2 regions of the Streptomyces sp. NRRL S-378 genome follow, and region 2 is predicted to be linked to the other one. Evidence: riboswitches for the same ligand, from Rfam matches in the RefSeq annotation. Region 2 holds a riboswitch; the other holds the start of a gene.

Region 1 (15,040 bases), on a different contig from region 2:
CCAGGTTTTCTCGGACACCGTGAACACCGGCATCTACGTCATGGAGCCCGAGGTCTTCGACTACGTCGACGCCGACGTCTCGGTCGACTGGTCCAGCGACGTCTTCCCCCAGTTGATGAAGGAAGGCCGGCCGATCTACGGCTACGTGGCCGAGGGCTACTGGGAGGACGTGGGCACCCACGAGAGCTACGTCAAGGCGCAGGCCGACGTGCTCGAGGGCAAGGTCGAGGTCGAGATGGACGGCTTCGAGATCTCCCCGGGGGTCTGGGTCGCCGAAGGCGCCGAGGTCAGCCCGGACGCCGTGCTGCGCGGGCCGCTCTACATCGGTGACTACGCCAAGATCGAAGCCGGCGTGGAGATCCGCGAGCACACCGTCATCGGGTCGAACGTCGTCGTCAAGAGCGGCGCCTTCCTGCACCGGGCCGTCGTTCACGACAACGTGTACATCGGCCCCCACAGCAACCTCCGCGGCTGCGTCATCGGCAAGAACACCGACATCATGCGCGCCGCCCGCATCGAGGACGGGGCCGTCATCGGCGACGAGTGCCTCGTCGGTGAGGAATCGATCGTTCAGGGCAACGTACGCGTTTACCCCTTCAAGACGATCGAGGCCGGTGCCTTCGTCAACACCTCCGTCATCTGGGAGTCCCGCGGACAGGCCCACCTCTTCGGTGCGCGCGGAGTCTCCGGGATCCTGAACGTCGAGATCACCCCGGAACTGGTGGTCCGGCTCGCCGGCGCGTACGCCACGACCCTGAAGAAGGGCGCGATCGTCACCACGGCCCGTGACCACTCCCGTGGCGCCCGAGCGCTCAAGCGGGCCGTGATCTCCGCACTGCAGGCCAGCGCGATCAACGTACGGGACCTGGAGAACGTACCGCTGCCCGTGGCGCGGCAGCAGACCGCGAGAGGCAGCGCCGGCGGGATCGTCCTGCGGACCTCGCCCGGAGTGCCGGACTCCGTCGACATCATGTTCCTCGACGAACGGGGCGCGGACCTCTCGCTGCAGCAGCAGCGCAAGCTGGACCGCGTGTACGCGCGCCAGGAGTACCGGCGGGCCTTCCCCGGCGAGATCGGCGACCTGCAGTTCCCCGGCAGCGTCTTCGACGCCTACACCGGCTCGCTGCTGCGGCGCGTGGACACCACGGGGATCGCCGACGCGGGGCTCAAGGTGGTCGTCGACGCCACCAACGGCAGCGCCGGACTGGTCATGCCGAGCCTCCTGGGCCGGCTCGGCGTGGACGCCCTGACGATCAACCCGGGGCTCGACGAGTCCAGGCCGACGGAGACCGCCGAGTCCCGGCGGGCCGGCCTGGTCCGGCTGGGCGAGATCGTGGCCTCGGCGCGGGCGGCCTTCGGCGTCCGGTTCGACCCGGTGGGCGAGCGCATCTCGCTGGTGGACGAGCGCGGGCGGATCATCGAGGACGACCGGGCGCTGCTCGTCATGCTCGACCTGGTGGCCGCGGAGAAGCGCAGCGGCAAGGTGGCGCTGCCGGTCACCACGACGCGCGTCGCCGAGCAGGTGGCGGCCTACCACGGCACCCAGGTGGAGTGGACGACGACCTCGCCCGACGACCTGACCCGGGTCGGGCGGGCCGAGAACACGATCTTCGGCGGAGACGGCCGGGGCGGCTTCATCGTTCCGGAGTTCAGCAGCGTCTTCGACGGGTCGGCGGCGTTCGTGCAGCTGCTGGGCCTGGTGGCGCGTACCCAGCTCACCCTGAGCCAGATCGACGCGCGGATCCCGCGGGCGCACGTGCTCAAGCGCGACGTACCGACGCCGTGGGCGGTGAAGGGGCTCGTCATGCGGCGGGTCGTGGAGGCGGCCGGAGACCGCCAGGTGGACACCACGGACGGGGTGCGGGTGGTGGAGGCCGACGGACGGTGGGCGCTGGTCCTCCCGGACCCGGCGGAGGCCGTGACGCACCTGTGGGCCGAAGGCCCCGACGACGCCTCCGCTCAGGCACTGCTCGAGGAGTGGGCGGGCGTGGTGGACGGCGCCGGGCACTGAGTGCCGGGCGGTCGATGACGTAGGGCGGAAGTCCGGTGGGCCGGGGCGGGGTGTGCGGCCCCGGCCCACCGGATGGACGCATTGGGTGTGGGCGGCGCCGACATGCGACGATGTGCGGCATGTCGCAGCCGCCCCACAACCGGACTCCGGCGTCTTCCGTGCCAGCGCGCCCCGACGCCTCCATGTCGCTGCTGACGCACGTGATGGACCACAGCCTCGACGAGGGCTACGCGGAGGCGACCGCCCGGCGCGAGGCGGACGGTACGGCCGGCATGCCCCGCACGCTCAAGGCGAAACTGGGGCTCGCCGCCGGACTCGTGGTCGCCGCGATGGTCGTCACGCTCGGCGCCGCCGAGGCACGCGTGGACGCGCCGGTGCTGGCCAAGGAGCGCCAGGAACTGATCGACCGGGTGCAGCGCGCCGATGAGCGCGCGGACGCCCTGGAGCAGAACATCGACCGGCTGAGGACCGATGTCGCCGCACGTCAGCGCGCGGCGCTCAAGCAGCCCGGCAACAGCCAGGGCGAGCTCGTCTCCCAGCTGGCCGGCGCCACCGAGGTCCGCGGCCCGGGGATCAAGCTGGTGGTGGACGACGCGAAGGGCTCCTCCACCGGCGACGGCGGTAAGCCGCGCGAGAGCAGCGGGTTCTCGGACACGGGCCGGCTCCGCGACCGCGACATGCAGAAGATCGTCAACGGATTGTGGCAGTCCGGCGCCGAGGCGATCTCGATCAACGGACAGCGGCTGACGGAACTCTCGGCGATCAGGGCCGCGGGTGACGCGATACTGGTCGACAACCGGCCGCTGGTGCCGCCGTACGAGGTGCTGGCGGTGGGGGACAAGAAGCGGCTCGGCCCGGCCTTCCAGAACTCGGCGGACGGCCAGTACCTGCACGTGCTGCAGGAGAGCTACGGGATCCGCTCCACCCTGTCCGCGGCCGACGAACTCCGGCTGCCGGCCGCCTCCAGCCTGATCGTACGTACAGCCACAGCAGCAGAGCAGCAGAAGGGTGCATCGTGATCGCGGTACTGGGCCTCTTGGCCGGAGTGGTGGTCGGACTTCTGGTCCGGCCCGAGGTACCGGCCGTGGTGGAGCCTTATCTGCCCATCGCCGTGGTGGCGGCGCTGGACGCGGTGTTCGGCGGTCTGCGCGCCATGCTGGACGGCATCTTCGTCGACAAGGTCTTCGTGGTGTCGTTCCTGTCGAACGTCGTCGTGGCCGCGCTGATCGTCTTCCTCGGCGACAAGCTGGGCGTCGGCTCGCAGCTGTCCACCGGCGTGGTGGTCGTCCTCGGCATCCGCATCTTCTCCAACGCCGCGGCCATCCGCCGGCACGTTTTCCGGGCGTGATGGCGATGAGCGGCGCGAACGACACCCCGGCGGAGGAACCGAACGTCCCGGAACGGCCTCTTGAAGAGGGAAAGACAGCGGGAAAGACAGCGGGAAAGACGGAGGGGAACGCGCAGGCGGAGCCGGTCACCGAGGAGACCGGCCGGCAGCGGCTCGCCGCCGGTCTGTGGCCGCCGAGGGCCAGCCGGGCCCAACTGATCGTGGCGCTGCTGCTGTTCGTCCTGGGCCTGGGCCTGGCGATCCAGGTGCGCTCGAACAGCGACTCCAGCGCCCTGCGCGGGGCACGGCAGGAGGACCTCGTACGGATCCTCGACGAGCTCGACGGGCGGACCAAACGGCTGGAGGACGAGAAGCAGCGGCTGGAGGACCAGCGCCGGGAGCTGGAGAGCAGCTCCAACCAGGCCGAGGAGGCCCGCAAGCAGACCGTGGAGAAGGAACGTCAACTGGGCATCCTGGCCGGTACGGTGGCAGCACAGGGACCGGGCATCACGCTCAAGATCACTGATCCCACCGGCCAGGTGCAGTCCGATCAGCTGCTGGACACCCTCCAGGAGCTGCGGGCCGCCGGGGCCGAGGCGATCCAGATCAACGGGGTGCGCATCGTGGCAGGCTCGTACTTCTCGGACGAGAACGGTGGGGTCGGGATCGACGGCAAGAAGATCACACAACCCTACGAGTTCAAGGTGATCGGCAAGCCGCAGGATCTGGAGCCCGCGCTGAACATCCCGGGCGGTGTCGTCCAGACGCTGGAGAAGGAGCAGGCCACGGTGGCCGTCACACGGTCGGCGAAGATCATTGTGGATGCCTTGCGGGTTGCGAAGCAGCCTGACTACGCTCGGTCGTCATCGGGATGAAGCGGAGTGGAGGGTGGAGCGGCGCACGCGGGCTGATGCCTGCGGGGGGTCGCCGCACCGAAGTTGCGGTGCGTGGTGGAAACTGTCTGGTGGTTACGGACGTTGTGAGAATGTCCGGGTCGGCAGGTGTCTGCATTCGGAGTTCGTCCTGCCCCACGGGCGGGTCTGTTTCAGTCAAGGGGAATCGCCCGTGAAGTTGTTTGAGAAGTTGTTCGGCAAGAAGAACCGCGAGGAGAGCGGTGCGGCGCGGCACCGTGCCGGCGGCGCGGAAGGGCAGGGTGACCGCCCGCTGTTCCGTGACGAGGTCCCCGGCGCGGGTGAGCCGGGTGCGCACGGCGCGTCTGTTGACCCTGCCGGTACCGGCCGCATAGGTTTCGGTGAACCATCAACCTCAAGTGCGGGTGGAGGGTTTGCCCCCGACCCGTATGCCACCAATGCCTCCGCGGGGCAGCCGCGGCGCGAGGAGCCGTCCATGTCGGCCGAGCAGGTTTGCAGCAGGTGCGGACACCGTAGCGATGCGGCCAGCCGGTTCTGCTCCAACTGCGGAGCGCCGCTGCGGGCGGGTCTGACGCCGGAGCGTGCCTCGGAGACCACGTCCACCATCTCGATCTCGGGCCTGGAGGCCTACGAGGCCGAGGTGACGGGCCAGACGCACGTGTCGTCCTCGCTGTCCCCCGAGGCCCAGGCCGCGGTGGAGGCACTGCCGCCCGGTTCCGCCCTGCTCATCGTGCGGCGCGGACCCAACTCCGGCAGCCGCTTCCTGCTGGACGGCGAACTGACCACGGCCGGCCGGCACCCGCAGAGCGACATCTTCCTGGACGACGTCACCGTCTCCCGGCGCCATGTCGAGTTCCGCAGGAGCCAGGACGGCGGCTTCACCGTTGCCGATGTCGGCAGCCTCAACGGCACGTACGTCAACCGTGAACCGATCGACTCCGTCCCCCTGCACAACGGCGACGAGGTGCAGATCGGCAAGTACCGGATGGTCTTCTACGCGAGCCTGCGGGGCGTCTGACCCTCCCCCGGACCCGGTCCGGGGGTACCCGAGGGAAGGTCCCATGCTGCGCAATCCGACGGGCGGCGCCGGAAACGGCACCGCCGGCTCGGCCGGGCGGCTGGTGAGCATCGGCACGGTGCTCACCACGCTGCGTGACGAGTTCCCCGAAGTCACGATCTCGAAGATCCGTTTCCTGGAGGCGGAGGGGCTGGTCGAGCCCCGGCGCACACCTTCCGGATACCGCAAGTTCAGCACGGAGGACGTGGAGCGCCTCGCCCGCATCCTGCGCCTGCAGCGTGATCACTACCTGCCGCTGAAGGTCATCCGCGAGCAGCTCGACGCGATCGCACGCGGGGAGCAGATCCGCATCCCGGCGCCCACGGCGCGCGGCGATTCGGCAGATCCGTCCGATCCGGCCGGCCCCGCCGCCGTCTACGGCGATACGGCGCCGGAACGGCCCCCCACGGCCCGGGTGGGGCGCGCCGAGCTCCTCGCGGCCGTCGGCGTGGACGAGGAACAGCTGGTCGAGTGGGAGTCGTACGGGCTCCTCGCCGAGGCGCCGGGCGGCGGCTTCGACGCCGACGCGGTCACGGTGGCCCGGCTCGTGGCGGACCTGGGGCGGTTCGGTCTGGAGCCGCGGCACCTGCGCGCCATGAAGGCCGCCGCCGACCGGGAGGCGGGCCTGGTGGAGCAGGTCGTGGCACCGCTGCGCAGGCACCGCAACCCGCAGACCAGGGCACACGCCGAAGCCACCATGAAGGAACTCGCCGGACTCTCCGTCCGGCTGCACGAGGCCTTGGTGCAGACGGCTCTCGGCGTCCGGTTGCGCTGACCGCGCCGGGCGAGGTGGAGCCCCGACTACCCAAACCTGCCGGGCAGGTCCTAGGGTTGCTGTGTGAACGAGCTCGACGTTGTGGGTGTCCGGGTGGAAATGCCCTCCAACCAACCGATCGTGCTCCTGCGTGAAGTGGGAGGCGACCGGTACCTCCCCATCTGGATCGGTCCGGGGGAGGCGACGGCCATTGCCTTCGCCCAGCAGGGGATGGCCCCTGCCCGGCCGCTGACGCACGACCTGTTCAAGGACGTGCTGGAGGCGGTCGGTGAGGAGCTCACCGAGGTCCGGATCACGGATCTGCGGGAGGGCGTCTTCTACGCGGAGCTCGTCTTCGCCAGCGGGGTCGAGGTGAGTGCGCGGCCTTCCGACGCCATAGCCCTCGCCCTGCGGACGGGGACGCCGATCTACGGCAGTGACGGGGTCCTGGACGACGCCGGAATCGCCATCCCGGACGAGCAGGAGGACGAGGTGGAGAAGTTCCGCGAGTTCCTCGACCAGATCTCACCCGAGGACTTCGGCACCGGCCCGCAGTGAGGCGCCGACCCCGTCGTCCACGGGGGCGCTCCGGCCCATTCGAGTAGCCGTTCCCCGCGAAGGGACACGGGAAACCACTCTCAGGGTGATTATCACTCGGCGTGCCGAGTGTGGCGATCGTTGACGCACCCCGGGTGACTGCCTACCTTCGAGGTGGGCAGGTCAAGGACGGAGGGTCGGCGTGAGGATCACGGGCGACGGTACGACCGGGGGCACCCCCGTACGGAGTGACGCTGGGCCGTACCCGCTGCACGGTGCTGCGGTCGGATCCGCGCGCCGTCAGCCGGAGTCGACGCCGGTCGGGCCGGTGGGTGACGGCCCGGCGCCCGAGCAGATCGGCTACCGCGGACCGACGGCCTGCGCCGCGGCCGGCATCACCTACCGACAGCTCGACTACTGGGCGCGCACCGGGCTGGTGGAGCCCAGCGTGCGGGCCGCGCACGGGTCGGGGACCCAGCGCCTCTACAGCTTCCGCGACGTCGTCGTCCTCAAGATCGTCAAGCGGTTCCTGGACACCGGTGTGGCCCTGCAGAACATCCGCACGGCCGTGCAGCACCTGCACGACCGCGAGCTCTCGGACCTCGAGCGGATGACGCTGATGAGCGACGGCGCCACGGTGTACGAGTGCACCTCGACCGATCAGGTCGTCAGCCTGCTCCAGGGCGGGCAGGGCGTCTTCGGGATCGCCGTGGGGGTGGTCCGGCGCGACGTGCAGAGCGCGCTGTCGCAGCTGCACGGCGAGCGGGTGGACACCGGCGAGACCCTGGTCGGGCACAACCCGACGGACGAGCTGGCCGCCCGTCGCAACCGCGCAGGCTGAGCGGGCGGACCGGGCCACGGGATTGTCAGTGGCGTAGGGCAGCATCGGTGCTGTGAGAGCCGCTCCGACCATCCTGCATCTGGACATGGACGCCTTCTACGCCTCCGTGGAGCAGGCGTCCAAGCCGAGCCTGCGCGGCAAGGCCGTCATCGTCGGCGGACTCGGGCCGCGCGGGGTCGTCGCCACGGCCTCGTACGAGGCCAGGCGGTTCGGGGTGCACTCGGCGATGCCGACGGCGCAGGCCAGGCGGCTCTGCCCGAACGGGGCCTATCTGATCCCGCGTTTCACCCTCTACCGGCAGGTCAGCGACGTGGTGATGGCCATGCTGCGGGAGCTGTCACCGCTGGTGGAGCCGCTCAGCCTGGACGAGGCCTTCGTGGACCTGGAGGCGGGCGGGGTCGCCTTCGACTCGGACTCCGCGCGGGCGACGGGCGAGCGACTGCGGGCCGACATCAGGGCCGCCACGGGGCTCAGCGGGTCCGTGGGGCTGGCCGGGTCGAAGATGCTGGCCAAGGTGGCCTCCGAGGAGGCCAAGCCCGCCGGGCTGCTGCTGATCGAGCCGGGCACGGAGCGCGCGCTGCTCGCGCCGATGTCCGTACGGACCCTGCCCGGGGTGGGGCCTGCCACGGGGGAGCACCTGCGCCGCGCCGGGATCACCACGGTGGGGGAGCTGGTGGAGGCCGGGGAGGACGAGCTGGTCCGGATGATCGGGCGCGCCCACGGCGCGGGGCTGTACCGGATGGCGCTGGGGCTGGACGACCGGGCGGTGGTCGCGGAGCGGGACGCGAAGTCGGTGTCGGTCGAGGACACCTTCGACGTGGACCTGCACGACCGGGTGCGGATCCGGGGCGAGGTGCAGCGGCTCGCCGACCGGTGCGTGACGCGGCTGCGGGACTCCGGGCACTCGGGGCGGACGATCGTGCTCAAGGTGCGCCGGTACGACTTCTCCACGCTGACGCGGTCCGAGACGCTGCGCGGGCCCACGGACGATCCGGCAGTGGTGCGGGAGGCGGCCGCGCGGCTGCTGGAGGCGGTGGACACCACGGGCGGGGTGCGACTGCTGGGAGTGGGGGTGACGGGGCTCGCGGACTACACGCAGGAGGACCTCTTCGCCCAGTCCCTCGCCGCCGGGCCGGAGGCGGCGGACGCGGCGAGCGGTGCGGGAGGTGCCGGCGGTGCGGGAGGTGCCGGCGGTGAGGACCGTACGGGAGCTGCGGCGGGGAGAACCGGGCTGGAGGCGGCGGACGGGGCCTCCGCGGCTCCTGAGGCGCCGGAGCCTCCCGGGGAGCCCCAGGAGGCTCCGGAGCGCCGCTGGGCGGCCGGGAGCGACGTACGGCACGTCCTGTACGGGCCGGGATGGGTGCAGGGCAGTGGGGTCGGACGGGTGACCGTGCGGTTCGAGCAGCCCGGATCGGAGCCCGGCCGGGTGCGGACCTTCCGGGTGGACGACCCCGACCTGGAGCCGTCCGACCCGCTGCCGCTGGTCGGGGACACGACCGGATGAGGGGCGCCGGGCCGCGGCTCAGCCCTCGTCGCCCGCCAGGCGGCCGAAGTCGCGGTGGAAGTCGGACGGGAGGGTCGTGTCCAGGCCGTAGTGGTGGTAGAGCTGGAGTTCCTGCTCGGGAGAGAGGTGGCGGCCGACGCCGAAGTCGGGTGCGTCCTTGATGAGGGAGCGTTCGAAGGGCACCCGCAGGGTCTCGCCGACCACCTCGCTCGGCTCCAGCGGGACGAAGGCGTCCCGGCTGAACAGGCCGGTACGGACGGCGGCCCATTCCGGGACACCGGTGGCATCGTCGAGGTAGACCTCGTCGATGGTGCCGATCTTGGCACCGTTGCGGTCGAACGCCTTGCGGCCGATCAGGCTGCGCGGATCGATGTCGGTCTGCACGGTCCCTCCATATGGTCGCAACTTCTCCCCAATGACTACAGAAGTGCATTTCGGCAGCGGAGGCCACTCGGGGAGCCCCTTGAACCCCGCTGGTAGTCTGGGTGACGGCTGTCGACCCTGTGCGGGAGAGTCCTCCGAGTGAGCAAGACGGAGGCGCCGAAGGAGCAAATCCTCCCCGGAATCTCTCAGGCATACGTACCGCACGGACGAGGCCACTCTGGAAAGCAGGGCGGGTACCGGGCGCAGTGCCGGTCCCCCTCCTCACCGACGGTGAAAGCCGGATCCCGCGGGAGACCCCCGTGACTCCGGTGAAACTCTCAGGTGCAGATGACAGAGGGGGAGGCCGTCCGGGTGCCCGCGCCGTGGTGCCCCTCGCAGGTCATATGACCAGGAGGCCTCCGTACATGACCGCCAACCGCATTCCGCTCTCCCAGCTGGAGCGAGGCATCCCCTTCGAACAGCGCCACATCGGCCCGGATGCCGAGGCGCAGGCGAAGATGCTCGCCCATGTGGGCTACGGCTCCCTGGACGAACTGACCGCCGCCGCGGTACCGGATGTGATCAAGACCGCCGATGCCCTCGCCCTGCCCGAGGCGCGGACCGAGGCCGAGGTGCTCGCGGAGCTCCGCTCCCTCGCCGACCGCAACCAGGTCCTCTCCTCCATGATCGGTCTCGGCTACTACGGGACCTTCACCCCGCCGGTGATCCTCCGCAACGTCATGGAGAACCCGGCCTGGTACACGGCGTACACGCCCTACCAGCCGGAGATCTCGCAGGGCCGCCTCGAGGCCCTCCTGAACTTCCAGACCGTCGTCGCCGACCTCACCGGCCTGCCGACCTCCGGCGCCTCGCTGCTCGACGAGGGCACCGCTGCCGCCGAGGCCATGACCCTGGCCCGCCGCGTGGGCAAGGTCAAGGGCAACGTCTTCCTCGTCGACGCCGACGCCCTGCCGCAGACCGTCGCCGTCATCGAGACCCGCGCCGAGCCGATCGGCATCGAGGTCGTGGTCGCCGACCTCTCCGACGGCATCCCCGCCGAGATCGCCGAGCGCGGCGTCTACGGCGTCCTGCTCCAGTACCCCGGTGCCTCCGGCGCCGTCCGGGACATCAAGCCGGTCATCGACCAGGCGCACGAGCTCGGTGCCATCGTCACCGTCTCGGCCGACCTGCTCGCCCTGACCCTGCTGAAGTCCCCGGGCGCCCTCGGCGCGGACATCGCGGTCGGCACCACCCAGCGCTTCGGCGTCCCGATGGGCTTCGGCGGACCGCACGCCGGCTACATGGCCGTCCAGGACAAGCACGCCCGCTCGCTGCCCGGCCGCCTCGTCGGCGTCTCGGTGGACGCGGACGGCAACAAGGCGTACCGCCTGGCCCTGCAGACCCGTGAGCAGCACATCCGCCGCGAGAAGGCCACCAGCAACATCTGCACCGCGCAGGTGCTGCTCGCCGTCATGGCCGGCATGTACGCCGTCTACCACGGCCCGGACGGCCTGCGGACGATCGCCCGCCGGACCCACCGCTACGCCACGCTGCTCGCCGCAGGCCTGCAGGCCGGCGGGGTGGAGATCGTGCACGGCTCCTACTTCGACACGGTCACCGCCCGGGTTCCCGGCCGTGCGGCCGAGGTCGTCGCCGCCGCCCGCGAGGGCGGGGTCAACCTGCACCGGGTCGACGCGGACCTCGTCTCGATCAGCTGCGACGAGACCACCCTGCGCGCCGACATCGAGGCCGTCTGGGCCGCCTTCGGCGTCACCGCCGACATCGAGGCCCTCGACGGGTCCGCGGACGACACGCTGCCCGAGGGCCTGCTGCGCTCGGACGCCTACCTGACGCACCCGGTCTTCCACCAGCACCGCTCCGAGACCGCGATGCTGCGCTACCTGCGCAAGCTCTCGGACAAGGACTACGCGCTGGACCGCGGCATGATCCCGCTGGGCTCCTGCACCATGAAGCTCAACGCGACCACCGAGATGGAGCCGGTGACCTGGCCCGAGTTCGGCCAGCTGCACCCCTTCGCCCCGGTGGAGCAGGCCGAGGGCTACCTCACGCTCATCCACGAGCTGGAGGAACGTCTCTGCGAGGTCACCGGCTACGACAAGGTCTCCATCCAGCCGAACGCCGGCTCCCAGGGTGAGCTCGCCGGCCTGCTGGCCGTGCGCGCCTACCACCGCGCCAACGGCGACGAGCAGCGCACCATCTGCCTCATCCCGTCCTCCGCGCACGGCACCAACGCCGCCAGTGCCGTAATGGCCGGCATGAAGGTCGTCGTCGTCAAGACCGCCGACGACGGCGAGGTGGACGCGGACGACCTGCGCGCCAAGATCGAGCAGTACCGCGACGAGCTCGCCGTGCTGATGATCACCTACCCGTCCACCCACGGTGTGTTCGAGGAGCACGTCGCGGACATCTGCGCCCAGGTGCACGACGCCGGCGGCCAGGTCTACGTCGACGGCGCCAACCTGAACGCCCTGGTGGGTCTGGCCAAGCCGGGTCACTTCGGCGGCGACGTCTCGCACCTGAACCTGCACAAGACCTTCTGCATCCCGCACGGCGGCGGCGGCCCCGGCGTCGGCCCGGTCGGCGTCCGGGCGCACCTGGCCCCGTACCTGCCGAACCACCCGCTCCAGCCGACCGCCGGCCCGGAGACGGGCGTCGGCCCGATCTCGGCCGCTCCGTGGGGCTCGGCCGGCATCCTGCCGATCTCCTGGTCGTACGTGCGCCTCATGGGCGGCGAGGGCCTCAAGCGCGCCACCCAGGTGGCGGTGCTCGGCGCCAACTACATCGCCAAGCGCCTGGAGCCGCACTACCCGGTGCTCTACACCGGCCCGGGCAACCTGGTCGCGCACGAGTGCATCATCGACCTGCGCCCGCTGTCGAAGGCCACCGGCGTCAGCGTGGACGACATCGCCAAGCGTCTGATCGACTACGGCTTCCACGCGCCGACGATGTCCTTCCCGGTCGCCGGCACGCTGATGATCGAGCCGACGGAGTCCGAGGACCTCACCGAGATCGACCGGTTCTGCGACGCGATGATCGCCATCCGCGGCGAGATCGAGCGGGTCGCGGGCGGCGAGTGGCCGGCGGACGACAACCCGCTGGCCAACGCCCCGCACACGGCCGCCGCGCTGGGCGGCGAGTGGAACCACCCGTACACCCGGGACGAGGCGGTCTTCCCCGGCGGGGTCACGGCCGCCGAGAAGTACTGGCCGCCGGTGCGCCGCATCGACGGTGCGTTCGGTGACCGGAACCTGGTGTGCTCCTGCCCGCCGCTGGACGAGTACGACAACTGAGGCGCCGGCCCGTCTCTGACGGCCGTCGTACGACATGACGAAGGGGCCGGTCCGGAAGAATCCTCCGGGCCGGCCCCTTCGTCGTCCTAGTCGTCGTCTACGCCGCAGCGAGCGGGCGGTGCGGGGCGATGATCTGCCCGTCCGGGAGCAGCTCACCGGTGTCCTCGAAGAGCAGGACGCCGTTGCACAGCAGGCTCCAGCCCTGTTCCGGGTGGTTGGCCACGGGGCGCGCGGCCTCCCGGTCGGCGGATTCGGCAGACGGGCAGGCTGGCTGGTGCTGGCACATGGATGCGTTCTTTCGCTGCGGTGTGGTCTGTGTGCTACGGCTCGATACCTGGTTCATGGCCGTCCCCCTGGGTCGTCCCCGCAGCCGCGGGGCGCTTGTCATCAGTGTTCCCCCACGACAGCCGCTTCGCAGGGATTTCCCTGCAGCTGTCCTCATGGATTGATGACGCATCACTCGTGCGGGCGGTTCAGGCCAACTCCCCTGTCATTTCGGATGGTTCACAGGTGGCCCGGGGGGACTAGGCCGGATGGGTGAATCGGGTCAGGCGGCGGGCGCGGCCAGCGACGGCGGGACCGGCGCGGTCGCCGGCGTGAGCCGGTGGGTCAGCACGGGCAGCAGTTCGGAGACCGGATGCGGCCGGTACGCGGCGATGCCGGGCGGGGCCGGTGCCAGCGGCACCAGCAGGTCCTCGCCGGCGGGCAGCCCGGCGGCGGCGTCCGCGCCCACCGCTCCGTGCAGCCACAGGGTCAGCATGTAGAGCTCCGGTACGGAGAGCAGCCGGGGCTGGTAGCCGGTGGCGAGCAGTTCGGCCTGGCGCAGGGCGCGCTCGGTGGCGGCCACGTAGGGGCCCTCGAAGAAGTGGGAGAAGGTCCAGCCGTCGGGCGTCAGCCGGGTGTCCGCCGCCGCGACGTGGCGCTCCCCGCTGCGGATCAGGAACCGCCAGCCCACGAGCCGTGTTCGGGGCGGCCGGCCGGCGGACGCGAGGTCCGAGAGGTTCAGCCGGTCGAGGACGTGGACCGGGAGGGGGAGTTCGGCGGTCAGCGGCCCCTGGATCGCGCGCAGGGCCGGGGTATGCGCCTCATGGACGGCGGTGGGGGAACCGAGTGCCGCGAGGACGCTGCGCAGGGCGGGTGCGGGAGCCGGGGGGACATGCAGCGGCATGGTGGGTCGCCTCTCACTTGGGAGACCTGTGGAACGGGGGCAGGTGCGGGACGGCGCTGTCGCATTCTGGGGCCAGAGGGGGGCCGAGGGGCAATGGCCGCGCGCCAACTCTCTGCCTCGTTTGCGGAGTTTATACGACATGTGTTCACGCAGTGTTTCGGCTAGCTGTCCCGCCTATTGCCGACAAGGCGCTTACCGGTCCCGCTGACATGGCATTCATGCCGGATGAGCGCGAACGTGCCGCGCTGACCTCGGAGGTTACCGGAAGGGGGCTCGGCTGGAAAGAACCTGTTTTCAAGGGCGGGCAAATGCCAAGATGAATTTGCGTGAGGCGACTTGCCAGGCGAATGTGCCGAAGCGCCCTTCGGCCAACCCGGCGCGCGCTCCTCGCCACGCACGCCCCCTCCGCGTTATGGATCACGATGCCGGGGCATCATCGACCGTAACGCGCGCCTGGGTGCCCCGGGGCCAGGCCCACTCGAGGAGGGACGCTTCGATGGGGGAGAAGGTCGTGGCGGGAGGATTCGACCTGTCCGATCGGCAGCGGTATCGAAGGAAACTCCACGAGTGTCTGGAGGGACTGGAGCGACTTCTGGCGGAGAAGAGGTTCGATCGCCCGAAGAACATGATGGGGCTGGAGATCGAGCTGAATCTCGCGGGAACCGACGGGTTGCCGCGCATGGTGAATGCCGAGGTGCTGGAGCGGATTGCCAGCCCCGATTTCCAGACCGAACTGGGAATGTTCAACCTGGAGGTGAACGTTCTTCCGCACCGGCTCGGCGGGCGGGTATTCGACCGGCTCGCCGAAGAACTCCGCGCGGGGCTCGGCTACGCCCACCGGCAGGCCGCGGAGATCGACGCCGGGGTGGTGATGATCGGCATCCTGCCGACGATCTCCCGCGCGGACCTGGTCACCGCGAACCTCTCCGCGGTGGACCGTTACTCCCTGCTGAACGAGCAGATCCTGATGATGCGCGGCGAGGACTTCACGCTCGACATCGACGGTGTCGAGCGGCTGATCTGGACCTCCGGGTCGATCGTGCCCGAGGCCGCCTGCACCTCCGTACAGCTGCACCTCCAGGTGACGCCGGCCCGCTTCGCAGCCGTGTGGAACGCGGCGCAGGCGGTGACCGCCGCGCAGATAGCCGTCGGCGCCAACTCGCCCTTCCTGTTCGGGCGCGAGCTGTGGCGGGAGTCGCGGCCGCCGCTGTTCACGCAGGCCACCGACACCCGGCCGCCGGAGCTGCAGGCCCAGGGCGTGCGGCCGCGCACCTGGTTCGGCGAGCGGTGGGTGG
Region 2 (15,040 bases):
TTCCACTTCGTCGACGACGCCCCGGCCGCCGTCCTCGCCGCGGCCAGGGAAGCGGCGCGGGGCAAGGACGTCCGGCTCGGCGGCGGGGCCACCACCATCCGGGAGTTCCTCGACGCCGGACTCGTCGACACCCTGCACGTGGCGGTCGCGCCCGTGGAGATCGGCTCCGGGGTGCGGCTGTGGGAATCGCCCGAGGAGCTGCTCGACCGCTTCCACCTGGAGGTCGTGCCGAGCCCGAGCGGCGTGACGCACCACCTGTTCTGGCGCCGGTGACACGGGCCGGCCCGGGGCGCACGACGCCCCGGGCCGGTGGTTCAGTGCGCGATGTCCACGACGAACCGCTCGGGCGAGTGCAGGCTGTAGGCGCGGTAGTAGGGGACGGTGTCGAAAGCGGCGCCGAAGGTCACGTACCCCTCGTAGTCGCCGGTCATGGCGAGCCCCTTGAGCTTGCTGAGGTAGATCTTCTGCAGCTTGGGGCCGTGGTAGACGCTCTCGCCCGCGTCGTTGTGCGCGGCGGCGGGGTTGAGGCGGATCTCCAGGAAATGCTTTCCGTTCAGCGGCACGGGCTTTCCGGAGCCGTCGTACACGAGCTGGGCGACGGGCGTGACGGTCACCGTGGGGGCGTACCCCTGCAGGTCGATGACGATCCGGTCGTACGTGGCGTGCCCGCCCCAGCGGGCGTTGACGACGAGCGGCGTCGGGACCTGGGTGGAGGTGAGTGAGGAGGCCGAGGCGGGTGAGGCGAACGCGAGTCCGGCGGCGAGCAGTGCGCCGGAGGCCAGAGCCACGAAGCGCCGGAGACGTGTGTGGATCATGATGTCCCCTCGATTCTCGAGAGACGGGGACTGATGGCACATCCTAGGACGCCACCCCGGACCCCCCGGTTCCGCCCGCCGGGAAGGCAGCGGGGGCCGGGCGTGCGCCGCCCGGCCCCCGCGTCACGCGTGTGCGGTCAGCACTCGATGACGTTGACCGCGAGGCCGCCGCGGGCGGTCTCCTTGTACTTGATCTTCATGTCGGCGCCGGTCTCCTTCATGGTCTTGATGACCTTGTCGAGGGAGACCTTGTGGGAGCCGTCTCCGCGCATCGCCATCTTGGCGGCGGTGACGGCCTTGACCGCGGCCATGCCGTTGCGCTCGATGCAGGGGATCTGGACCAGGCCGCCGACCGGGTCGCAGGTCAGGCCCAGGTTGTGCTCCATGCCGATCTCGGCGGCGTTCTCGACCTGCTCCGGGGTGCCGCCCAGGACCTCGGCGAGGGCGCCGGCCGCCATCGAGCAGGCGGAGCCCACTTCGCCCTGGCAGCCGACCTCGGCACCGGAGATCGAGGCGTTCTCCTTGAACAGCATGCCGATCGCGCCCGCGGCCAGGAGGAAGCGGACCACGCCGTCCTCGTCCGCGCCGGGGACGAAGTTCATGTAGTAGTGCAGGACGGCCGGGAGGACGCCCGCCGCGCCGTTGGTGGGTGCGGTGACGACACGGCCGCCGGCCGCGTTCTCCTCGTTGACGGCCATCGCGTAGATCGTCGTCCACTCGCTGCGGTGCATCATCGGGTCGCCCTCGGTGCGCAGCTGGCGCGCCGTGGAGGCGGCGCGGCGCTTGACCCGCAGGCCGCCGGGGAGGATGCCCTCGCGGGACATGCCGCGCGAGACGCAGGACTGCATGACGCGCCAGATCTCCAGGAGGCCCTCGCGGATCTCCTCCTCCGTGCGCCAGGCCTTCTCGTTCTCCAGCATGAGGGAGGAGATCGACAGGCCGGTCTCGTTCGCGAGACGCAGCATCTCGTCACCGGAGCGGAAGGGGTACTTCAGCACCGTGTCGTCGAGCTTGATCCGGTCCTCGCCGACCGCGTCCTCGTCCACGACGAAGCCGCCGCCGACCGAGTAGTAGGTCTTCTCCAGCAGCGGGGTGCCGGCCTCGTCGTACGCGAAGAGCGTCATGCCGTTCGCGTGGTACGGCAGGGAGCGCCGGCGGTGCAGGATCAGCTGGTTCGGCTCGTCGAAGGCGATCTCGTGGCCATCGCCTATCTCCGCGCCCAGCAGGCGCAGGCGGCCGCTCTTGCGGATGCGCTCCACCTCGTCGTCGGCCGTCTCCACGTCCACGGTGCGGGGGGAGTGGCCTTCCAGGCCCAGCAGCACCGCCTTGGGCGTGCCGTGGCCGTGGCCGGTCGCGCCGAGAGAGCCGAAGAGCTCGGCCCGCACGGAGGCCGTCTGGGCGAGCACACCGTCCTTCTTCAGCCGCGTCACGAACATGCGGGCGGCGCGCATCGGACCGACCGTGTGGGAGGAGGAGGGACCGATGCCGATGGAGAAGAGGTCGAAGACGGAGATGGCCACGGTGGCGGACTCCCTTGTCTGCTCGTGGGGTGGGAGGGGGCAGGAGGGGGATTGTTCGGACTATGTCCGACAGACGAGCTTAGCGCGGCGCGGTGAACGACCGGGCTGCCGGAAGGAGTGGGAAGCGTTACGCCGACGTGGCGGGCCGGAGCCGGGCCGGGGGCGGAGCCGGGGCGGATCCGGAGCCGGGGCCGGTGGCCGCACCCCCGGGGGACGCGGGGAGAGGGGAGGAGGGGGAAAGGGGGAAGGGCCCGGCCCTGTGCGGTGACCAGGCCGGGCCCTTCCACGCCCACCGCTAGAGCGAGGGGTACAGCGGGAACTTCGCGGCGAGCGCCGAGACGCGCGCCTTGAGGCCCTCGGCGTCGTACGTCGGCTTCAGCGCCTGCGCGATGATCTCGGCGACCTCGGTGAAGGCCTCGGCGTCGAAACCGCGGGTGGCGAGGGCCGGCGTACCGATCCGCAGACCCGAGGTGACCATCGGAGGCCGCGGGTCGTTCGGGATGGCGTTGCGGTTGACCGTGATGCCGACCTCGTGGAGGCGGTCCTCGGCCTGCTGGCCGTCCAGCTCGGAGTTGCGCAGGTCGACCAGGACCAGGTGCACGTCGGTGCCGCCGGTGAGGACGTCCACGCCCACGGCCTTGACGTCGTCCTGGACCAGACGGGCGGCGAGGATCTTCGCGCCCTCCAGGGTGCGCTCCTGGCGCTCCTTGAACTCGGGGGAGGCCGCGACCTTGAAGGAGACGGCCTTGGCCGCGATCACGTGCTCCAGCGGGCCGCCCTGCTGACCGGGGAAGACCGCGGAGTTGATCTTCTTGGCCAGTTCCTGCGTCGACAGGATGACACCGCCGCGCGGACCGCCGAGGGTCTTGTGCGTGGTGGTGGTGACGACGTGGGCGTGCGGCACCGGGTTCGGGTGCAGACCGGCGGCGACCAGGCCCGCGAAGTGCGCCATGTCGACCATCAGGTACGCGCCGACCTCGTCCGCGATGCGGCGGAAGGCGGCGAAGTCGAGCTGGCGGGGGTAGGCGGACCAGCCGGCGACGATCAGCTGCGGCTTGGACTCCTTGGCGAGGCGCTCGACCTCGGCCATGTCCACCTGGCCGGACTCGTCCACGTGGTACGGGACCACGTTGTAGAGCTTGCCGGAGAAGTTGATCTTCATGCCGTGGGTCAGGTGACCGCCGTGGGCCAGGTTCAGGCCCATGATCGTGTCGCCCGGCTTCAGCAGCGCGAACATCGCGGCGGCGTTCGCCTGCGCACCGGAGTGCGGCTGGACGTTCGCGGCCTCGGCGCCGAACAGCGCCTTGATGCGGTCGATCGCGATCTGCTCGACCACGTCGACGTGCTCGCAGCCGCCGTAGTAGCGGCGGCCCGGGTAGCCCTCGGCGTACTTGTTGGTGAGGACCGAGCCCTGGGCCTCCATGACGGCGACCGGAGCGAAGTTCTCCGACGCGATCATCTCCAGGGTGGACTGCTGGCGCACGAGCTCCGCGTCGACGGCGGCGGCGACGTCGGGGTCGAGCTCGTGGAGAGGGGTGTTCAGTACAGACATCAGGGTCCCCTGGGGTCAGTTACCGGCGGTGAGCTTGGTGTACTCCTCGAAGGAGAGCGCGTCCTTGGGCTCCTCGGAGAGACGGACCTTGAACAGCCAGCCGCCCTCGAACGGGGCGGTGTTCACGAGCGCCGGGTCGTCGACGACGTCCTGGTTGGCCTCGACGATCTCGCCGGAGACCGGGGAGTACAGGTCGCTGACCGACTTGGTCGACTCCAGCTCGCCGCAGGTCTCGCCCTCGGTCACGGTGTCGCCGACCTCGGGGAGCTGGGCGTAGACGACGTCACCGAGCGCGTTGGCCGCGAACTCCGTGATGCCGACCGTCGCGACGCCGTCCACGACGTCCGACAGCCACTCGTGCTCCTTGGTGTAACGCAGCTTCTCGGGGTTGCTCATGGCCTGATTCTCCTGGATGCGGGGGAGTGGATACGAACTGCGGTCTTGGGTACTGAGACGGCGCCGTGCGGTGGCCCCGACGGCGGACGTGGTGCGCGGAGGGTTACTTCTGCCGCTTGTAGAACGGCAGCGCCACGACCTCGTACGGCTCATGCGTACCGCGAATGTCGACGCCGACGCCGGAGGTGCCGGGCGCGGCGTGCTCCGCGTCCACGTACGCCATCGCGATCGGCTTGCCCAGCGTCGGGGAGGGGGCCCCCGAGGTGACCTCGCCGACGACCTCTCCGCCGAAGGTGACGGCGAAGCCGGCGCGCGGGACGCGGCGGCCCTCGGCGATCAGGCCGACCAGCTTGCGCGGCGCCTTGGTCGCGGCCTGCTCGGCGGCGGCCTCCAGGGCGGCGCGGCCGACGAAGTCCCCTTCCTTCTCGAACTTCACGACCCGGCCCAGACCCGCGTCGAACGGGGTCAGGGAGGTGGTCAGCTCGTGCCCGTACAGCGGCATGCCCGCTTCCAGGCGCAGGGTGTCGCGGCAGGACAGGCCGGCCGGGACCAGGCCGACGCCCTCGCCGGCCTTGGTCAGCGCCTGCCACAGCTCCACGGCGTGCTCGGGGGCGACGAACAGCTCGAAACCGTCCTCGCCGGTGTAGCCCGTACGCGCGATCAGCGCGGGCACGCCCGCGACGGTGCCCGGCAGGCCGGCGTAGTACTTCAGGCCGTCCAGGTCGGCGTCGGTGAGCGAGGCCAGGATGCCGGGGGACTCCGGGCCCTGCACCGCGATCAGCGCGTAGGCGTCGCGGTCGTCGCGGACCTCGGTGTCGAAGCCGGCGGCACGCTCGGTCAGGGCGTCGAGGACGACCTGGGCGTTGGAGGCGTTGGCGACGACCATGTACTCGGTCTCGCCGAGGCGGTAGACGATCAGGTCGTCGAGGATCCCGCCGTCCTCCTGGCAGATGTGCGTGTAGCGGGCGCGGCCGACGCCGACGGTCGAGATGTTGCCGACCAGCGCGTAGTCCAGGGCCTTGACGGCCTCCGGTCCGGTCAGCGTGATCTCGCCCATGTGGGACAGGTCGAAGAGACCGGCCTTGGTCCGGACGGCGTTGTGCTCGTCGCGCTCGCTGGCGTACCGCAGCGGCATGTCCCAGCCCGCGAAATCGGTCATGGTCGCACCGAGCGAGCGGTGCAGCGCATCGAGGGCGGTCAGGCGGGGGGCAGTGCTCATGGGTGTGGCTCCCGGGTCCCAGGGCATCGACATGACATGACGAGGACGTTCCTCCCCATCTGTCATCGGAACCTGAGAGGTTCGCCGAGAGTTCCGCCGATCGTCCGATCGCCGGTCACCCCGACTTGCACCTTGGGTGGAGCTGCCGCGCAGCTCGCTTTTCAGATCTGCCTCATCCACGCGGTACGGGGCCTGAGAGATTCAAGGGAGGTTCTTGCTCCTTCGGCGCCCGCGCACGGCCTTGCGGCGTGCCGGGACTCTCCCGCGCGGATTCAAGCGGCCGGTATGCAGTTGGTCCAGATGGCGCACATCATTGCACGGCATGTCCGTGATCGGGGGTCGGGGTCCGAAAGTTCGTACGCCCATCCGAGCGGGCGGAGCGGAACCGGACATGCCGATTACCGTCTCTTTACACTCAGTGGGGAAGGGTCCTGGTGACCCGATTCGGGGGAGGCGAGCACTGTGCGGAGATTCGGACCGGTGACGACGACGGGAACCGTGGACGCGGTGCCGGTGCAGCGGCGCGGCGCGCGTGAGCGCAGGAGGACGGCGGACGGCGGCCTCGTACGCGACCTGCGCGGCCCGGCGCTGCGCGGACCCCGGCGGCTCGGCTTCGCCGAGGGCGACATCGTCGTCGTCTCCGGTCTCCCCGGCGGCGGCAAGAGCACGCTGATCAAGCGGGCCGCGCCGGAGGGCGGGGCCATCGACTCCCAGGACACCCGGGAGCGCTGGGAGCGCCGGATGCCTGCCGCGCTGCCGTACGCGGTGTACCGCCCGCTGGTACGTGCCGCCCACTACTGGGGCCTGTACCGGATCCTGCGCTCCGGCGCCTCCGTGGTCGTCCACGACTGCGGTACCCAGAGCTGGGTGCGCGGCCTGCTCGCCGCGGCCGCCCGCCGCCGGGGCCGGGCACTGCACCTCGTCCTCCTCGACAGCAGCCCCGAGGAAGCCCTCTCCGGCCAGGCCGCACGGGGCCGCAGGGTGTCCGCCTACGCCTTCGCCCGCCACCGCGGCGCCGTCGGCCGCCTGCTGCGCGACGCCGAGGCGGGCCGCCCGCCCGCCGGCTGCGCCTCGGCGACCCTGCTGGACCGCTGCTCGGCCGCCGCCGTGACGGGGATCGGCTTCCGGGACTGACCGCACCCGGAGCCCCGGCGGCGGCGCCCGCCCGGCGGCCGGTACCCTGCGGGGCGACACGCGCGGGAGCGCACGTGCGGACCAGACAGGGGCAGGGGCGGATGCAGGGCAGCGGCTGGCCGGGGAATGAGCTGGAGCAGGTGCTCGGGGCGGCGCTCGGGCAGCCGGACGCCGGAGGCCGGATCCTGGAGGTGCTCGGGCGCAGCCAGGTATGGGTCCCGCTGCCGGGCGGGGGCGGCCCGGACGCGGCCGGCCTGGACCTGCCCACCATGGACATCGGAGGGGCGGCGTACGTGCCCGTCTACAGCTCCGAGGCCCAGTTCCTCGCCTGTGTCGGTCCCGGCATGGACTTCGCGGTGGCCCCGGCGGTCGAGTTCGCCCGGGGGCTGCCCCCGCAGCTCGGCATCGCGGTCAATCCGGAGGGCGCCGTCGGCGTCCCGCTGCCCCCGCCGGCCGTCGCGGAGCTCTGCCGCGCCGGGCGCAGCGCGCTCGACGGTCCCGCCACCGGCGGCCGCGTACGGCTCTTCGAGCCCGACTGGCAGGACGACCCGGTGGACTTCCTGGCCGCCGCCGGCGAGGAGTTCCGGGCCACCGGCGTCGTCGCCGCGGCGCACCGCTGCCTCGCCAGTGTCGAGGGAGGGGACCCGGAACTGTTCGTCGGTGTCCGACTGGTGGGATGGGAACCGCAGATGCGAGGGGCCCCGATGGAGGCGCTCGGAAGGGCCCTGGCCCGGGTTCCGGCGCCCTGGCCCGTGCAGTTGATCCTCCTCGACGCGGCCCAGGACCCGGTCACGGACTGGATTCGTGAGCGCGTACGCCCCTTCTACCTCGCGTAGGGCCGCTTAAGCTGGTTACATCTCCCGGCCGCACGCATGAGTGCCGGCGGGTAAGCACGCGTGGAGCGACGGGCGGACGAAGAGGGGTACCGGGTGAGTGCGTCAGGCACGGCCGCGGCCGGGCAGGTCGAGCACATGATGCGCCAGGTGACCCCCGGGCGCTACGAGAGCTACGAGTCACTGCTGCACGCCCTGTCCGAGGGGCGCCTGTGGATGCTGCTGTGGCAGGGGCAGCCGGGTTCACCGGACGCCCAGTACGGCGGCATGGAGGTCGAGGGCCTCGGCTACGCGCCCTGCGTCACCTCCCCCCAGGAACTGGCCGCGAGCGGCTGGAACCGGGGCTACGAGGTCGTCACCGGGCGGGACATCGCCCGCGCCCTCTACCCGGACCGCTGGGGCCTGTGGCTCAACCCGCACGTCCAGGGGGGCGGTCTCGGCGTCCCGTGGGCGGACCTGCGCCGTATCGCGACCGGCCTGGACCGGATGCCGGCGGGCCCGCTGCGGCTGTCCGAGCCCAGCATCGAGCTGCCCCAGTTCTACGGGCTGCTGACCCAGCACGCGCACCGCACCGCGGCCGTACGGTCGCTGCGCCGCGCCTGGGTGCAGCCGGCGCTGGGGTCCCCGTACCTCGCGGTCGGGCTGGACCTGTACGACGCCTCCGCGCCCGCGCTGGAATCCGTACGGGAGATGATGCGCCAGTCCGTCGGGGCGGTCCCCGAGGGCGTCCCGGTGTGCACCGTGGCGCTGGCGGACGAACACGATCCCGTGGCGATGTGGCTGCGGGCGCAGACCCGGCCCTTCTACGACCGCGAGGGCCAGGCGCCGGCCTACTGAACCGGTCCGCCGGGGTGCTCCGCAGACCTGCGGGAGCCAGCGGCATCACATTCGCATAGTGAGACATCCCTCTCGAAGGCCGCACCGGAACCATCGGTGCGGCCTTCGGCATATCCGCTGAATACGCCCAAGATCCATGCCCGAAAGGGCAGTTGGGCCGGATGTCCGTTCCGCGCCGAACATGCGCTGTTTCACCGCTCAACAGATCTGGCGGTTCGGATAACGGAAGGTGTAGGCGCAGATCACGGTTGCGCATCACATCCCCGGGGGGTCTGGCGGGCGATTGAGAGGGCGTTGAAGACTCCCCCCACCGAAGGCCGGTCCATCTCGCAAGCACCAGCTCTTCACGTGCACTTCCGGCACATTTCTCGCCAATCGCACCACCAGCGACGCCGATTGAACCAAGCCGCCACAGCGGCGGGCATGGGCCGGCCACCGTCGGCCGAGAGGGGTCCCCACCACGATGACGGCACCACTGCACGACACCGGCGCGGCCGAGCCCGCAGCCGTGGCCGCCCCCGAAGTTCCGCAGAAGGCGATCGAGGGGCGCTCGCCGTGGCAGATCGCCTGGCTGCGCCTCAAGCGCGACAAGGTCGCCCTGGCCGGCGGTGTCATCGTGCTCCTGCTGATCGTCGTCGCGATCTTCGCGCCGCTGATCGTCAAGGCCTTCGGGCATCCGCCGGAGGAGCTGCACGAGGACATGCTCGACCCGCTGCTGGGCCTCCCGCTCGGCGACTGGGGCGGCATGAGCGGCGACTTCCTGCTCGGCGTCGAGCCGGTCAACGGCCGCGACGTCTTCAGCCGCATCGTCTACGGCGCCCGGATCTCGCTGCTGGTGGCCTTCCTGTCCGCCTTCGTGGCGGTCTCGCTGGGCACCTTCTTCGGCATCGTCGCCGGCTACTTCGGCGGCTGGGTCGACGCGGCCATCAGCCGGGTCATGGACCTGCTGCTGGCCTTCCCGCAGCTGCTCTTCATCATCGCGCTGATCTCCGTCATCCCGAACAAGCTCTGGGGCTTCGAGGGTTCGGGCCTGCGCATCGCCGTCCTGGTGATGGTGATCGGCTTCTTCGGCTGGCCGTACATCGGCCGGATCGTCCGGGGCCAGACCCTCTCGCTGCGCGAGCGCGAGTACGTCGAGGCCGCGCGCAGCCTCGGCGCGGGACGTTTCTACATCCTCTTCCGCGAACTGCTCCCGAACCTGGTGGCGCCCATCACCGTCTACGCGACGCTGATGATCCCCACCAACGTGCTGACCGAGGCGGCGCTGAGCTTCCTCGGAGTCGGCGTCAAGCCGCCCACGCCGTCCTGGGGGGAGACCCTCGCCACGGCCGTGCGGACCTACGAGGACGATCCGCTCTTCATGATCTTCCCCGGCGTAGCGATCTTCATCACCGTGCTGGCCTTCAACCTCTTCGGCGACGGCGTCCGTGACGCCCTCGACCCGAAGGGCTCCCGCTAGCCACCGCAGGGCAAACCAGGAACCGGCCTCGTGCCGTACGTACACCGGAACTACAACGGAGGGTTGCGAGCATCGTGACTACCCATCGCACGTCGAAGCGCAGACTTGCCGCCGGCACGGCCGTCGTGCTCGCGGCCATGCTCACCGCGACCGCCTGTGGCGGCGGGGCCGACAAGAAGGACGACAAGGCCGCCGGCTCCGGCAGCGGCTTCAACGCGGGCATCGAGAAGGTCGCCAACGCGTCGGACAAGAAGGGCGGCGAGCTGAAGTTCGTCGGTACCCAGGACGCCGACTCGTGGGACCCGCAGCGCGGCTACTACGGCTTCATGTGGGACTTCTCCCGCTATTACACGCGCCAGCTGATCAGCTTCAAGCCCGGCCCCGGCAAGGAGAGCACCGAGCTCGTCCCGGACCTCGCCACCGCCAAGGCCGAGATCAGCGACGGCGGCAAGACCTACAAGTACACCCTCAAGGACAACGTGACCTGGGAGGACGGCTCGCCCGTCACTGCCCAGGACATCAAGTACGGCATCGAGCGCACCTGGGCGCAGGACGTCATCTCCGGCGGTCCGGTCTACCTCCAGCAGGTGCTCGACCCGAAGGCCGAGTACCCGGGCCCGTACAAGGACACCGCTCCGGACAAGCTCGGCCTGAAGGCGATCGAGACCCCGGACGCGAAGACCATCATCTTCAGGCTCCCGACGCCCAACGGCGACTTCGAGCAGATGCTGGCGATGCCGGCGGCGAGCCCGGTCAAGCAGGACAAGGACACGGCCGCCAAGTACGGCCTCAAGCCCTTCTCCAACGGCCCGTACAAGATCGACTCGTACGAGCCGAACAAGAGCATGAAGCTCTCGCGCAACGAGAACTACAAGCCCGAGTCGGACACCATCCGCAAGGCGCTCCCGGACACCATCTCGGTCACGTTCATGGCGAACGCGGACGACATGGACAAGCGCCTGATGAACGGCGAGTTCGACCTCGACATCAACGCGACCGGCATCGGCCAGGCGGCCCGCGCCACCGCGCTGAAGGACCACAAGGGCAACCTCGACAACGGCCAGACCGGCTTCATCCGGTACGCGGTCATGCCGCAGACCGTCGCGCCGTTCGACAACATCGAGTGCCGCAAGGCCGTCATCTACGCCGCCGACAAGAAGTCGCTGCAGACCGCCCGCGGCGGCCCGCAGGCCGGTGGCGACATCGCCCCCAACATGCTCCCGCTGGGCATCAAGGGCTCGGACGCCAAGTACGACCCGTACGAGGTCCTGAAGAACGACGGCAAGCCGAACCTCGAGAAGGCCAAGGAGGCCCTCAAGGCCTGCGGCAAGGAGACCGGCTTCAAGACCACCATCGCCGTCCGCAACAACAAGCCGGTCGAGGTCGCCACGGCCGTCTCCCTCCAGAACGCCCTGAAGCAGGTCGGCATCGAGGCCGACGTCGACCAGTTCGACGGCGCCCAGACCTCCGGCATCATCGGTTCGCCGAAGGTCGTCAAGGAGAAGGGCTACGGCATCATCATCATGGGCTGGGGCGCCGACTTCCCGACCGGACAGGGCTTCTCGCAGCCGCTGGTCGACGGCCGCTTCATCCTGCAGAGCGGTAACAACAACTTCTCCGAGCTGAACGACCCGGCGATCAACGCCCTGTTCGACCAGGCCATCGCGGAGACCGACCCGGCCAAGGCCGGCGACATCTACAAGCAGATGAACCAGAAGGTCTCCGAGGCCGCGGTCTACCTGCCCTTCGTCTACGACAAGACGATCACCTGGCGCAGCACCCGGCTGACGAACGCCTACACCACCGACGCCTACAACGGCCGCTACGACTACGCGTCCCTCGGTGTCGTGAAGTAACGGTCCATCAGTCCAGTTCCAGTGTTCCAGTGCCACACCCGCTAGGCACGAAGGGCAGGTGATGGCCGCGGCTACGGCTTGGGGGCGCTCTCCAGAAGAGGGCGCCCCCGGGCCGCAGCCAGGCCGAGCGCAGTGCTTGCATACCTCATCCGACGGATCTTCGCCGTCCTCGTCATGCTGCTGGTCATCACCTTGGTGACCTTCGGAATCTTCTTCCTCTTCCCGAAGCTGATCGGGACGGACCCTGCCCTGTACTTCGTGGGCAAGCAGTCCGACCCCATCGCCATCGAGGGCATCCGGCAGAAGATGGGTCTCGACGACCCGATCCTCGTCCAGTTCGGCAAGTTCGTCGTCGGGCTGGTGGCGGGTCGCACGTACGCCAACGGCTCCGACGTCACGCACTGCGCCGCGCCCTGCTTCGGATACTCCTTCAAGACCGAGCAGGAGGTCTGGCCGCTGCTGCTGGACTGGTTCCCGGTCACGCTCTCCCTCGCCCTGGGCGCGGTCGTCCTCTGGGTGGCCGGCGGTGTCGCCACCGGCGTGATCTCCGCACTCAAGCGCGGCAGCGTCCTGGACCGCTCGGCCATGGGCGTCGCCCTCGCCGGCGTCTCCCTCCCCATCTACTTCACGGGCATGCTCGTCATCGCCCTCTTCTCCGACCAGCTCGGCTGGTTCGGACGGCCGGAGGCGACCTTCGCCGAGGATCCGGCCAAGTGGTTCAACGGCATGATCCTGCCGTGGGTCTCGCTCGCCTTCCTCTACGCGGCGATGTACGCGCGGCTCACCCGCGCGACCATGCTCGAGGTCCTGAACGAGGACTACATCCGCACCGCCCGCGCCAAGGGCCTGACGGAACCCGTCGTCATCGGCAAGCACGCCATGCGCTCCACGATGACGCCGATCCTGACCGTCCTGGGCCTCGACCTCGGTGCCCTGATGGGCGGCGCGGTCCTGACCGAGTACACGTTCTCGCTGCACGGCCTGGGATACAGCGCGGTGCGCGCCATCAGCGAGCACGACCTCCCGGTCATCCTGGGCATCACCCTGATCTCCGCGTTCTTCGTCGTCGCCGCGAACCTCATCGTTGACCTCCTGTACGCGGTGATCGACCCCCGAGTGAGGCTGTCATGACCGACCCGACCAAGACCGGAGAGACCGCACGGACCGGAGCGCTCAACCAGCCCTACGACGGGTCGCCGGGCTCCACCGCCTTCCTCGACGTCCGCGACCTCAAGGTGCACTTCCCGACCGAGGACGGCCTGGTCAAGTCGGTCGACGGCCTCTCCTTCACCCTGGAGAAGGGCAAGACCCTCGGCATCGTGGGCGAGTCCGGATCCGGCAAGTCGGTCACCTCGCTGGGCATCATGGGCCTGCACCGCGTGGGCCAGTACGGCCGCCAGCGGGCCCGGATCTCCGGCGAGATCTGGCTCGACGGGAAGGAACTGCTCTCCGCCGACGAGGACGAGGTGCGCAGGCTGCGCGGCCGGGAGATCGCGATGATCTTCCAGGACCCGCTGTCCGCGATGCACCCCTATTTCACCGTCGGCAAGCAGATCGCCGAGGCCTACCGGGTCCACCACAAGGTCGACAAGAAGGCCGCCCGCCGGCGGGCCGTCGAACTCCTCGACCGCGTCGGCATCCCGGAGCCCCACAAGCGGGTCGACAGCTACCCGCACGAGTTCTCCGGCGGCATGCGCCAGCGCGCGATGATCGCGATGGCGCTCGTCAACAACCCCGAACTGCTCATCGCGGACGAGCCGACGACCGCCCTGGACGTCACCGTCCAGGCCCAGATTCTCGACCTGATCCGGGACCTCCAGAAGGAGTTCGGCTCCGCGGTCATCATGATCACGCACGACCTCGGCGTGGTCGCCGAGATGGCCGACGAACTCCTCGTGATGTACGGCGGCCGGTGCGTCGAGCGGGGCACCGCCGAGAAGGTCTTCTACGAGCCGCGGCACCCCTACACCTGGGGTCTGCTGGGCTCGATGCCGCGCATCGACCGTGAGCAGACCGAGCGCCTCATCCCGGTCAAGGGCTCGCCGCCCAGCCTCATCAACATCCCGAGCGGCTGTGCCTTCAACCCGCGCTGCCCGTACGCGGACGTGCCCAAGGGCGACGTCACCCGCACCGTGCGCCCCGAGCTCACGGCGACGGACGACGCCGGGCAGGACGGCACCCGCCACTGGTCCGCCTGCCACATGTCGCAGGAGGAGCGGACCCGGATCTGGACCGAAGAGATTGCGCCGAAGCTGTGACCGACACCAAGAAGACGGATCCCGCCGTCACCCTTCCGGCACAGGCCACGGACTCTCCCGAGCCGCTGCTCAAGGTCACCGGCCTGACCAAGCACTTCCCCATCACCAAGGGGCTGCTGCGCAGGCAGTCCGGCGCGGTGAAGGCCGTCGACGGCCTCGACTTCGACGTCCGGCGCGGTGAGACCCTCGGCATCGTCGGCGAGTCCGGCTGCGGCAAGTCCACCATGGGCCGGCTGATCACGCGGCTGCTCGAACCGACCGCCGGCCGGATCGAGTTCGAGGGCAAGGACATCACGCACCTGGGGGTGGCGGGCATGCGCCCGCTGCGCCGTGACGTGCAGATGATCTTCCAGGACCCCTACGGCTCGCTGAACCCGCGCCACACGGTGGGCACCATCGTCAGCGCCCCGTTCAAGCTCCAGAACGTCACCCCGGAGGGCGGGCTCAAGGCGGAGGTCCAGCGGCTGCTGTCGCTCGTGGGCCTCAACCCGGAGCACTACAACCGCTACCCGCACGAGTTCTCGGGCGGCCAGCGCCAGCGCATCGGCATCGCACGGGCCCTCGCGCTCAAGCCGAAGCTGGTGGTCGCGGACGAGCCCGTCTCGGCGCTGGACGTCTCGATCCAGGCCCAGGTGGTCAACCTGCTGGACGACCTCCAGGAGGAGCTCGGCCTCACCTACGTGATCATTGCGCACGACCTCTCGGTCATCCGGCACGTCTCGGACCGCATCGCGGTGATGTACCTCGGCAAGATCGTCGAGCTCGCCGACAACAAGTCGCTGTACGGGGAGCCGATGCACCCGTACACGACGGCCCTGATGTCGGCCGTGCCGGTACCGGACCCCAGGCGGCGGGGCGCGAAGAGCGGCCGCATCCTGCTCAAGGGCGACGTGCCGTCCCCGATCTCGCCGCCGAGCGGCTGCCGCTTCCACACGCGCTGCTGGAAGGCGACGCAGATCTGCGCGACGCAGGAGCCGCCGCTGCTGGCGCTGAAGACGGGCCACCAGGTGGCCTGCCACCACCCGGAGAACGCCCCCGACCAGGCCCCGGGCGACAAGCCCCTGCCGGGCGCGTCGGACGCGGTGACCACGGCGACGGAGTGACCCGAGTACGGGCGGGCCGCAACGGCCCGCCCGTACCGGCTCGACCGGCCGAACCCGG

The links. Region 2 has a riboswitch for glycine ahead of gcvT (glycine cleavage system aminomethyltransferase GcvT). Riboswitches for the same ligand answer to the same signal wherever they lie in the genome.
Region 1: it holds a riboswitch for glycine, as region 2 does, so the genes downstream of both, gcvP (aminomethyl-transferring glycine dehydrogenase) here and gcvT (glycine cleavage system aminomethyltransferase GcvT) in region 2, are expected to answer to the same signal.

Annotation. Positions count from the first base shown of each region.
Region 1 covers NZ_JOBX01000013.1:1,351-16,390, forward strand. Annotated here, with positions in the region: gene IH80_RS0112065 (mannose-1-phosphate guanyltransferase) at 1-2,011, shown strand, start outside; gene IH80_RS0112070 (DUF881 domain-containing protein) at 2,122-3,030, shown strand; gene IH80_RS0112075 (small basic family protein) at 3,027-3,359, shown strand; gene IH80_RS0112080 (DUF881 domain-containing protein) at 3,359-4,213, shown strand; gene IH80_RS42175 (FHA domain-containing protein) at 4,296-5,228, shown strand; gene IH80_RS0112090 (MerR family transcriptional regulator) at 5,272-6,042, shown strand; gene IH80_RS0112095 (bifunctional nuclease family protein) at 6,106-6,579, shown strand; gene IH80_RS0112100 (MerR family transcriptional regulator) at 6,761-7,399, shown strand; gene IH80_RS0112105 (DNA polymerase IV) at 7,452-8,903, shown strand; gene IH80_RS0112110 (PRC-barrel domain-containing protein) at 8,922-9,287, opposite strand; glycine riboswitch at 9,400-9,498, shown strand; gene gcvP (aminomethyl-transferring glycine dehydrogenase) at 9,692-12,577, shown strand; gene IH80_RS0112120 (DUF5999 family protein) at 12,675-12,863, opposite strand; gene IH80_RS0112125 (hypothetical protein) at 13,125-13,745, opposite strand; gene IH80_RS0112130 (glutamate-cysteine ligase family protein) at 14,242-15,040, shown strand, end outside.
Region 2 covers NZ_JOBX01000020.1:49,010-64,049, reverse strand. Annotated here, with positions in the region: gene IH80_RS0116850 (dihydrofolate reductase family protein) at 1-273, shown strand, start outside; gene IH80_RS0116845 (AMIN-like domain-containing (lipo)protein) at 315-815, opposite strand; gene IH80_RS0116840 (L-serine ammonia-lyase) at 953-2,335, opposite strand; gene glyA (serine hydroxymethyltransferase) at 2,631-3,887, opposite strand; gene gcvH (glycine cleavage system protein GcvH) at 3,903-4,283, opposite strand; gene gcvT (glycine cleavage system aminomethyltransferase GcvT) at 4,387-5,502, opposite strand; glycine riboswitch at 5,674-5,777, opposite strand; gene IH80_RS0116820 (AAA family ATPase) at 5,983-6,636, shown strand; gene IH80_RS0116815 (enhanced serine sensitivity protein SseB) at 6,738-7,472, shown strand; gene IH80_RS0116810 (enhanced serine sensitivity protein SseB C-terminal domain-containing protein) at 7,566-8,306, shown strand; gene IH80_RS0116805 (ABC transporter permease) at 8,770-9,765, shown strand; gene IH80_RS0116800 (ABC transporter substrate-binding protein) at 9,840-11,621, shown strand; gene IH80_RS0116795 (ABC transporter permease) at 11,754-12,752, shown strand; gene IH80_RS0116790 (ABC transporter ATP-binding protein) at 12,749-13,879, shown strand; gene IH80_RS0116785 (ABC transporter ATP-binding protein) at 13,876-14,982, shown strand.